Linked DNA regions of Rubrivirga marina. Each later gene encodes a partner of the first gene's protein in a complex. Links are inferred from orthologs where the notes say so. Each region holds a gene or a part of one and is shown on either strand. Other genes may lie near its edges. The genes, in order: BSZ37_RS14690 and uvrB.

Region 1 (3,352 bases):
CATCTCGCGGATGTGGTCGGCGTACTGGGCCCAGCGGTCGGCGAGCGTGGTCAGGAACGACGGGTCGTTGAACGTGTCCTGGTCGCCCTCCTGGTCGGTGCCCGGGAACGGGGCGATCGGGCTCGCCTCGGCGGCCATCCGGACCGTGCCGTACGCGTAGCCGCCGAGGAGGACGATCCGCTCGGCGACGAGGTCGAGCGGCTCCTCGAGCTTCTCGGCGAGCTCGTCGTAGAGGAGGTGGAGCTGGTAGAAGTCCTTGCCCTTGACGTTCCAGTGGGCCTGCTTCGTCTGGGAGTACAGGTCGGAGGTCGCCGCGAGCGTCTCGTTGAGCATCGTGACCAGCTTGTGCCGGTCGTCCTCGGCGATGTCGAGGCGGGTGGAGTACGGGATCTGGGCGGTCTTGCTGGTGGCAGCCATGAGAGGGGGAGAGTGGAGAGGGGGCCGTCGTTCAACCGGGGCTGGGAGGGGCAGATCCGTGAAGCCCCCGTGTCTGCGGGGGCGCCCTACGGGGCGTCCGCGTCTTCACCGGGTCGGGCCCTCATCGGCGCTAGGTTTCGGCAGCCGACTCCGATCCGATGAAGACGTTCGCTCTCCGACCCGACCCCGACCGTACCCCCTCCGCCTCCCCCCGCCAGCCCACCGAGGCGGACCGCTCGGAGGCCGAGGCCCTCTTGGGAGGGCTCAACCCCGTCCAGGCCGAGGCGGCCCGGACGACCGAGGGCCCGGTCATGATCATCGCGGGGCCGGGCTCTGGAAAAACGCGGACGCTCACGCACCGGATCGCCTACCTCCTGGCGTCGAAGCAGGCGTGGCCGAGCCAGATCCTCGCGCTCACGTTCACCAACAAGGCCGCCCGCGAGATGCGGTCGCGCGTGGTCGACCTCGTGGGCGACGAGGCCAAGGGGATGTGGATCGGGACGTTCCACTCCATCTTCGCCCGCGTCCTCCGCAGGGAGGCCGACCACATCGGGTTCTCGCGCGACTTCACGATCTACGACTCCGACGACACGGAGCGCTTGATCAAGGAGCTCATGACGCGGTACGGGATCGACCCGAAGCGCGTCACGCCGCGGTCGGTGCGGAGCGCGATCTCGAGCGCGAAGAACGCCATGGTCGGGCCCGACGAGTACGCCCGACTGGCGGGGGACCCGTTCACCGAGGCCGCCTCGAAGCTGTACACGCCCTACGCCGCCGCGCTCCGGAAGGCCAACGCGATGGACTTCGACGACCTGCTCGGCTGGCCCATCCGCCTCTTCGAGCAGCATCCGGACATCCTCAAGGAGTACCAGCGCCGCTGGCGATTCCTCCACATCGACGAGTACCAGGACACCAACCGGACGCAGTACGTCCTCGCCAAGCTCCTCGCGGCCGACCACCACAACCTCTGCGTCGTCGGCGACGACGCCCAGTCGATCTACGCCTTCCGCGGGGCCGACATCCAGAACATCCTCTCGTTCCAGAAGGACTACCCGGGCGCGAAGGAAATCCGACTCGAGCAGAACTACCGGAGCACCCAGCGGATCGTCCGCCTCGCGGACGCCGTCATCAAGGGGAACGCGAAGCAGCTCGACAAGACGCTCTGGACCGACAACGACGAGGGCGACCCGATCGTCCTGATGGAGGCCCTGAGCGAGCGCGACGAGGCCCAAAAGGTCGAGCGGACCATCCGCGACATCCGCTCCCGCACCGGCATCTCGTGGAGCGACGTGGCCGTGCTGTACCGGACGAACGCTCAGTCGCGGTCGATCGAGGAGGCGCTCCGGCGGGGCGGCATCCCGTACCGGATGGTCGGCGGGACGAGCTTCTACCAACGCAAGGAGATCAAGGACGCGCTCGCCTACCTCCGCCTCGCCGTCAACCCGACCGACGAGGCCTCGCTGCTCCGCGTCATCAACACGCCGACGCGTGGGGTCGGGGCGAAGACCATCGACCAACTCCGCGACTACGCGACGGAGCACCGCGTGGCGCTCTGGCAGGCCGTCCAGGACCCGGGCGGCGCGGGCCTCAGCGCTCGCGCGTCGAAGGCCGTCGAGGGGTTCGGCTTCCTCGTCTCGCGGTTCGCCTCGAAGGCGGGGACGGCGCCGGCCGACGAGCTCGCCCGCGAGTTCATCCAGGAGACCGGGCTGCTCCAGGACCTCCGCGACCAGAACACGCCCGAGGCCCTCGCGCGGCTCGAGAACGTCCACGAGCTCCTCAACGCCGTCGCCGAGTTCGCCGGGGGCGACCCGACGGGCGAGCCGCGGACGCTCTCCGAGTTCCTCCAGGAGGTCAGCCTGGTGGCCGACGTCGACCGGCTCTCGGACGACGAGAACCGCGTGACGCTCATGACGCTCCACGCGTCGAAGGGCCTCGAGTTCAAGGTCGTGTTCGTGACCGGGCTCGAGGAAGGGCTGTTCCCGCTCGCCAAGGCCGCCCAGGACGCGACGGAGCTCGAGGAGGAGCGCCGGCTCCTCTACGTCGGTGTGACGCGGGCCGAGGAGGCCCTCTTCCTGACCTACGCCCGGAGCCGCTACCGCTACGGGGACCAGCAGTCGAGCGTCCGCTCCCGGTTCCTCGACGAACTGGACGGGGAGGACCTGCTCCGCACCGAGTCGGGGGGCAAGTTCGAGAGCCGCCGCGGCCGGTTCCAGACGTCGGACGGCGGGTTCGGCGACTACGGGAAGATGGACCCGAACTACTGGAAGCAGTCGCTCCGGCCCGACGACGGGAAGACGCGCCCGCGGACCAAGACCGTCGAGGCCGCGCGCGGCGAGAGGACGATCGTCTACGACGAGGGCGAGGCCCAGATCGTCCCGGGCGTCCAGGTCCACCACAAGTCGTTCGGCAATGGGAAGGTGATCTCGATCGAGGGGGCGGGGGAGCGGGCCGCGGCGACGGTCAACTTCAAGTCGGTCGGGATGAAGAAGCTGAAGCTGGCGTTCGCGCGGCTTCAAGTCGTCGGGTAGCGGCGGAGGTGGCCCGCCTCGACGACCCTCGCGACCGGGTCACTCCCACGGCCTTCCGGATTGCCCCGGACCTCCTCGGCGTCCGGCTGGCGACGCCGGCGCGGCGGGCCGCGGCGCTCGGCATCGACCTCCTGCTGGCCGGACTGGTCACCGCCCTCGGCGGGCCCGGCGCGGCGGCGCTGGCGGCGGCGATCCTGTTCTTCCTCGTCGCGATGCGGCGCGGGAGCCGCCACCCGTTCCGGCGGGCGGTCCGCGGCGCGCTCGTCGGCGTCGGCGCGCTCATCCTGTTCGGCATCGCCTACGGGCTCATCGACTCGGGCGGCGACTCGCTGGAGACCTACGGGGGCCCTGGCTCGGACGAGAGCTACGCCTACGGACCCCAGGACCTCGACGACGTCCCCGGCATG
Region 2 (3,250 bases), 1.9 Mb from region 1 along the record:
GTCCGCACCGAGAAGCCGGCGCGCGAGAGCCGATGCCCCACGATGGTCAGCGTCGGCTCGTCGGTGTCGGCGAGGAGCGCGCGGCGGCGACGCGGGGCGCACGAACGGCGCGCGATCCAGGCCGGCTCAGCGGCCTGCGGGGAGGGAGTCGTCACAGTGGCGGGAGGGGGGGCGACGGTATCGGCCCCCGCGGCCGTCCGGATAAGTCGGCCGGCCACGGGCCAGGGCGGCCACCCTCCGTCATGCCAGCGGCGCCCGACGGATCCGCGGCCGCACTTTACCAAGCCGTGATGACACGCTCGCGCGCCACTCGGTCGCACCAGTCCGCCCACCTCGGGGCCGAGGCGGGCGGGGCCACGGCGAACCCGACGCGGGGTGCCCGGTAGACCGAGGGCTGCGACACACCGTCGTCAGCCCGGCGTGCGATTCTTCCCGGCTGCCCCACCACGGACCCCGATGGCCTCGATCACCCGCATCGACTCGCCCTTCAAGCTCTCGACGGCGTTCCAGCCGATGGGCGACCAGCCCCGCGCCATCGGCGAGCTCACCGAGGGCCTCTTCCGCGGCGACCCCTACCAGACACTCCTCGGCGCGACGGGCACCGGCAAGACGTTCACGATGGCCAACGTCATCCGCAACGTCGGCAAGCCGACGCTGGTGATCTCGCACAACAAGACGCTCGCGGCCCAGCTCTACGCCGAGTTCCGGCAGTTCTTCCCCGAGAACGCCGTCGAGTTCTTCATCTCCTACTACGACTACTACCAGCCCGAGGCCTACATCGTCTCGTCCGACACGTACATCGAGAAGGACATGGCGATCAACGAGGAGATCGACCGGCTCCGACTCCGGGCCACGTCGGCGCTCGTCTCGGGCCGGCAGGACGTGGTCATCGTGGCGTCCGTGTCGTGCATCTACGGCCTCGGCAACCCGGACGAGTACAAAAAGCGGATCGTCCAGGTCTCGCCCGGCCAGGAGCGCGACCGCGACGAGCTGCTGATGGAGCTCGTCCACGTGTTCTACAACCGGAACGACGTCGACTTCACGCCTGGCACGTTCCGCGTGCGCGGCGACGTGGTCGAGGTGTTCCCGGCCTACTTCGAGGACCAGGCCTACCGCATCCAGTTCTGGGGCGACGAGGTCGAGCGGATCGCGCGGATCAACCCGGTCACGGGCGAGGAGCTGTCGTTCGAGCAGGACACGCTCACGATCTACCCGGCCAAGCACTTCGTCACGCCGCAGGACCAAGTCGACCGCGCCATCGCCGGCATTCAGGAGGAGCTCCGCTGGCGGCTCGCCATCCTCCGCAACGACGGCAACCTCGTCGCCGCCGAGCGGCTGGAGCAGCGGACGCTCTTCGACATCGAGATGATCAAGGAGATCGGGTACTGCTCCGGGATCGAGAACTACTCGCGCCACATGGACGGTCGCGAGCCCGGCACGCGCCCGTACTGCCTCCTCGACTACTTCCAGAAGAACCACGGCGACGACTGGCAGATCGTGATCGACGAGAGCCACGTGACCGTCCCGCAGGTCCGCGGCATGTACAACGGCGACCGCGCGCGGAAGCTGAACCTCGTCGAGCACGGCTTCCGGCTGCCGAGCGCCATGGACAACCGGCCGCTGACGTTCGAGGAGTTCGAGACCTTCCACCACGCCGTCACGTTCGTCTCGGCCACGCCGGCCGACTACGAGCTCGAGACGTCGGGCGGCGTCGTGGTCGAGCAGATCATCCGGCCGACCGGCGTGCTCGACCCGCACGTGGAGGTCCGCCCCGTCGAGGGCCAGATCGACGACCTGCTGGCGGAGATTCGCGACCGCGTCAAGGCCGGCGGACGGGTGCTGGTCACCACGCTCACGAAGCGGATGGCCGAGGACCTCACCGACTACCTCGACAGCTTCGGCGTCCGCGTCCGGTACCTCCACTCCGACATCGACGCGCTCGAGCGGGTCGACATCCTCCGGGACCTCCGCCTCGGCGAGTTCGACGTGCTCGTCGGCATCAACCTGCTCCGCGAGGGCCTCGACCTGCCCGAGGTCAACCTCGTGGCCATCCTCGACGCCGACAAGGAGGGGTTCCTCCGCTCGGAGCGGTCCTTGATCCAGACCGCCGGCCGCGCCGCCCGCAACGCCGACTCCCTCGTCGTCCTCTACGCCGACCGCGTGACGGACTCGATGGCGCGCATGATGGAGGAGACCGACCGCCGCCGCGACATCCAGCGGGCCTACAACGAGGAGCACGGGATCACGCCGATGACGGTTACGAAGTCGATCGACGACGTCCGCCGCGGCACGGCCATCGCCGACCACAAGGCGGAGCAGGACGAGCGCCGGGCCAAGGAGAAGGTGAGCTACTACGCCGGCCCCGACCAGCTCCCGAAGGTCGCGGACCCCGTCGTGAAGTACCTCACGGACGACCAGAAGCGGGACCTCGTGGCCCAGCTCACGCGCGAGATGGACGCGGCGGCGGAGAACCTCGAGTTCGAGAAGGCCGCCGAGCTCCGCGACTCGATCGCCCAGATCGAGGCCGATCTCGCCGCCTGAGTCCGCCCGCCTCGGTGACGCAGCCGGCGGATCCGCCGAGGCGGGCGGGGGCACCGCTGGGGAGAGAAGGCGAGATTGCCCTCGCCCCCTCCTCACTTCGATGCCGCTCCCGCCCGACCTCGTCGTCCTTTCCGGGGACCCGCCCAACGCCGAGCCGCTCCCCGAGGCGCTCACGCGGTCGTTCCGGACGCCGCCCGACCTCCTGTACGTCCGTACGCACGGGACGACGCCGGAGCCCGACCCCGCGACTTTCCGGCTCGTCGTCGACGGCCTCGTCGAGCGGGAGCTGTCGCTGAGCCTGGCGGACCTGGGCCGGTTCGAGCAGGCCGAGGTCGACGCCGTCCTCTGCTGCGCGGGCAACCGACGGACCGAGATGCACGCGCTCGCGCCGACGCCGGGCGAGGAGCCCTGGGGCGCCGGCGCGCTCGGCAACGGCCGTTGGTCGGGCGTCCGCCTGGCCGACGTGCTCGCCGAGGCGGGCGTGGCCGACGGCGCGGCGCACGTCGCCTTCGAGAGCCTCGACACGTGCTCGAAAAACGGCGAGGCGTTCGCCTACGGATCGTCAGTGCCCCTCGCCAAGGCCCTCGCGCAGGAGACACTTCTGGCCGATCGCTACGAGGGCCAGCCGCTGGCGCCGAACCACGGGGCGCCGCTCCGGGCCCTCGTGCCCGGGTTCATCGGCGCGCGGAGCGTGAAGTGGCTGACGCGC

What was found.
Region 2: the proteins of BSZ37_RS14690 (region 1) and uvrB are in contact, whole or in part, in a crystal structure (PDB 7EGT), measured with the Thermus thermophilus proteins. The link is inferred for Rubrivirga marina from one-to-one orthologs. Residues at the interface, in WP_096412145.1 of Thermus thermophilus: His654, Arg656, Phe657, Gln666, Asp668, Glu669, Lys680, Arg681, Leu682, Ser683, Lys685, Tyr686, Ala687; in WP_096411307.1 of Thermus thermophilus: Glu23, Leu25, Arg26, Asp27, Gly28, Glu29, Arg30, Phe31, Arg55, Glu326, Asp327, Phe328, Glu379, Ser382, Gln383, His398, Gly400, Arg401.

Annotation. Positions count from the first base shown.
Region 1 is NZ_MQWD01000001.1:3,465,340-3,468,691, reverse strand. Bases 222-3,260 are described here. They hold BSZ37_RS14690 (ATP-dependent helicase), read left to right. Parts: upstream 222-575; coding sequence 576-2,945; downstream 2,946-3,260. Other genes in these bases: BSZ37_RS22390 (RDD family protein), read left to right, coding at 2,954-3,260; dps (DNA starvation/stationary phase protection protein Dps), read right to left, coding at 222-417. In the rest of the region: more of dps, read right to left, coding at 1-221; more of BSZ37_RS22390, read left to right, coding at 3,261-3,352. UniProt on the Escherichia coli protein: A helicase with DNA-dependent ATPase activity. Unwinds DNA duplexes with 3'-5' polarity. Translocates on single-stranded DNA with 3'-5' polarity. Initiates unwinding more efficiently from a nicked substrate than double-stranded DNA.
Region 2 is NZ_MQWD01000001.1:1,604,965-1,608,214, reverse strand. What follows is about bases 62-2,998. They hold uvrB (excinuclease ABC subunit UvrB), read left to right. Parts: upstream 62-456; coding sequence 457-2,541; downstream 2,542-2,998. Other genes in these bases: BSZ37_RS06685 (molybdopterin-dependent oxidoreductase), read left to right, coding at 2,642-2,998; BSZ37_RS06695 (response regulator), read right to left, coding at 62-155. Outside these bases: more of BSZ37_RS06695, read right to left, coding at 1-61; more of BSZ37_RS06685, read left to right, coding at 2,999-3,250. UniProt on the Escherichia coli protein: The UvrABC repair system catalyzes the recognition and processing of DNA lesions. A damage recognition complex composed of 2 UvrA and 2 UvrB subunits scans DNA for abnormalities.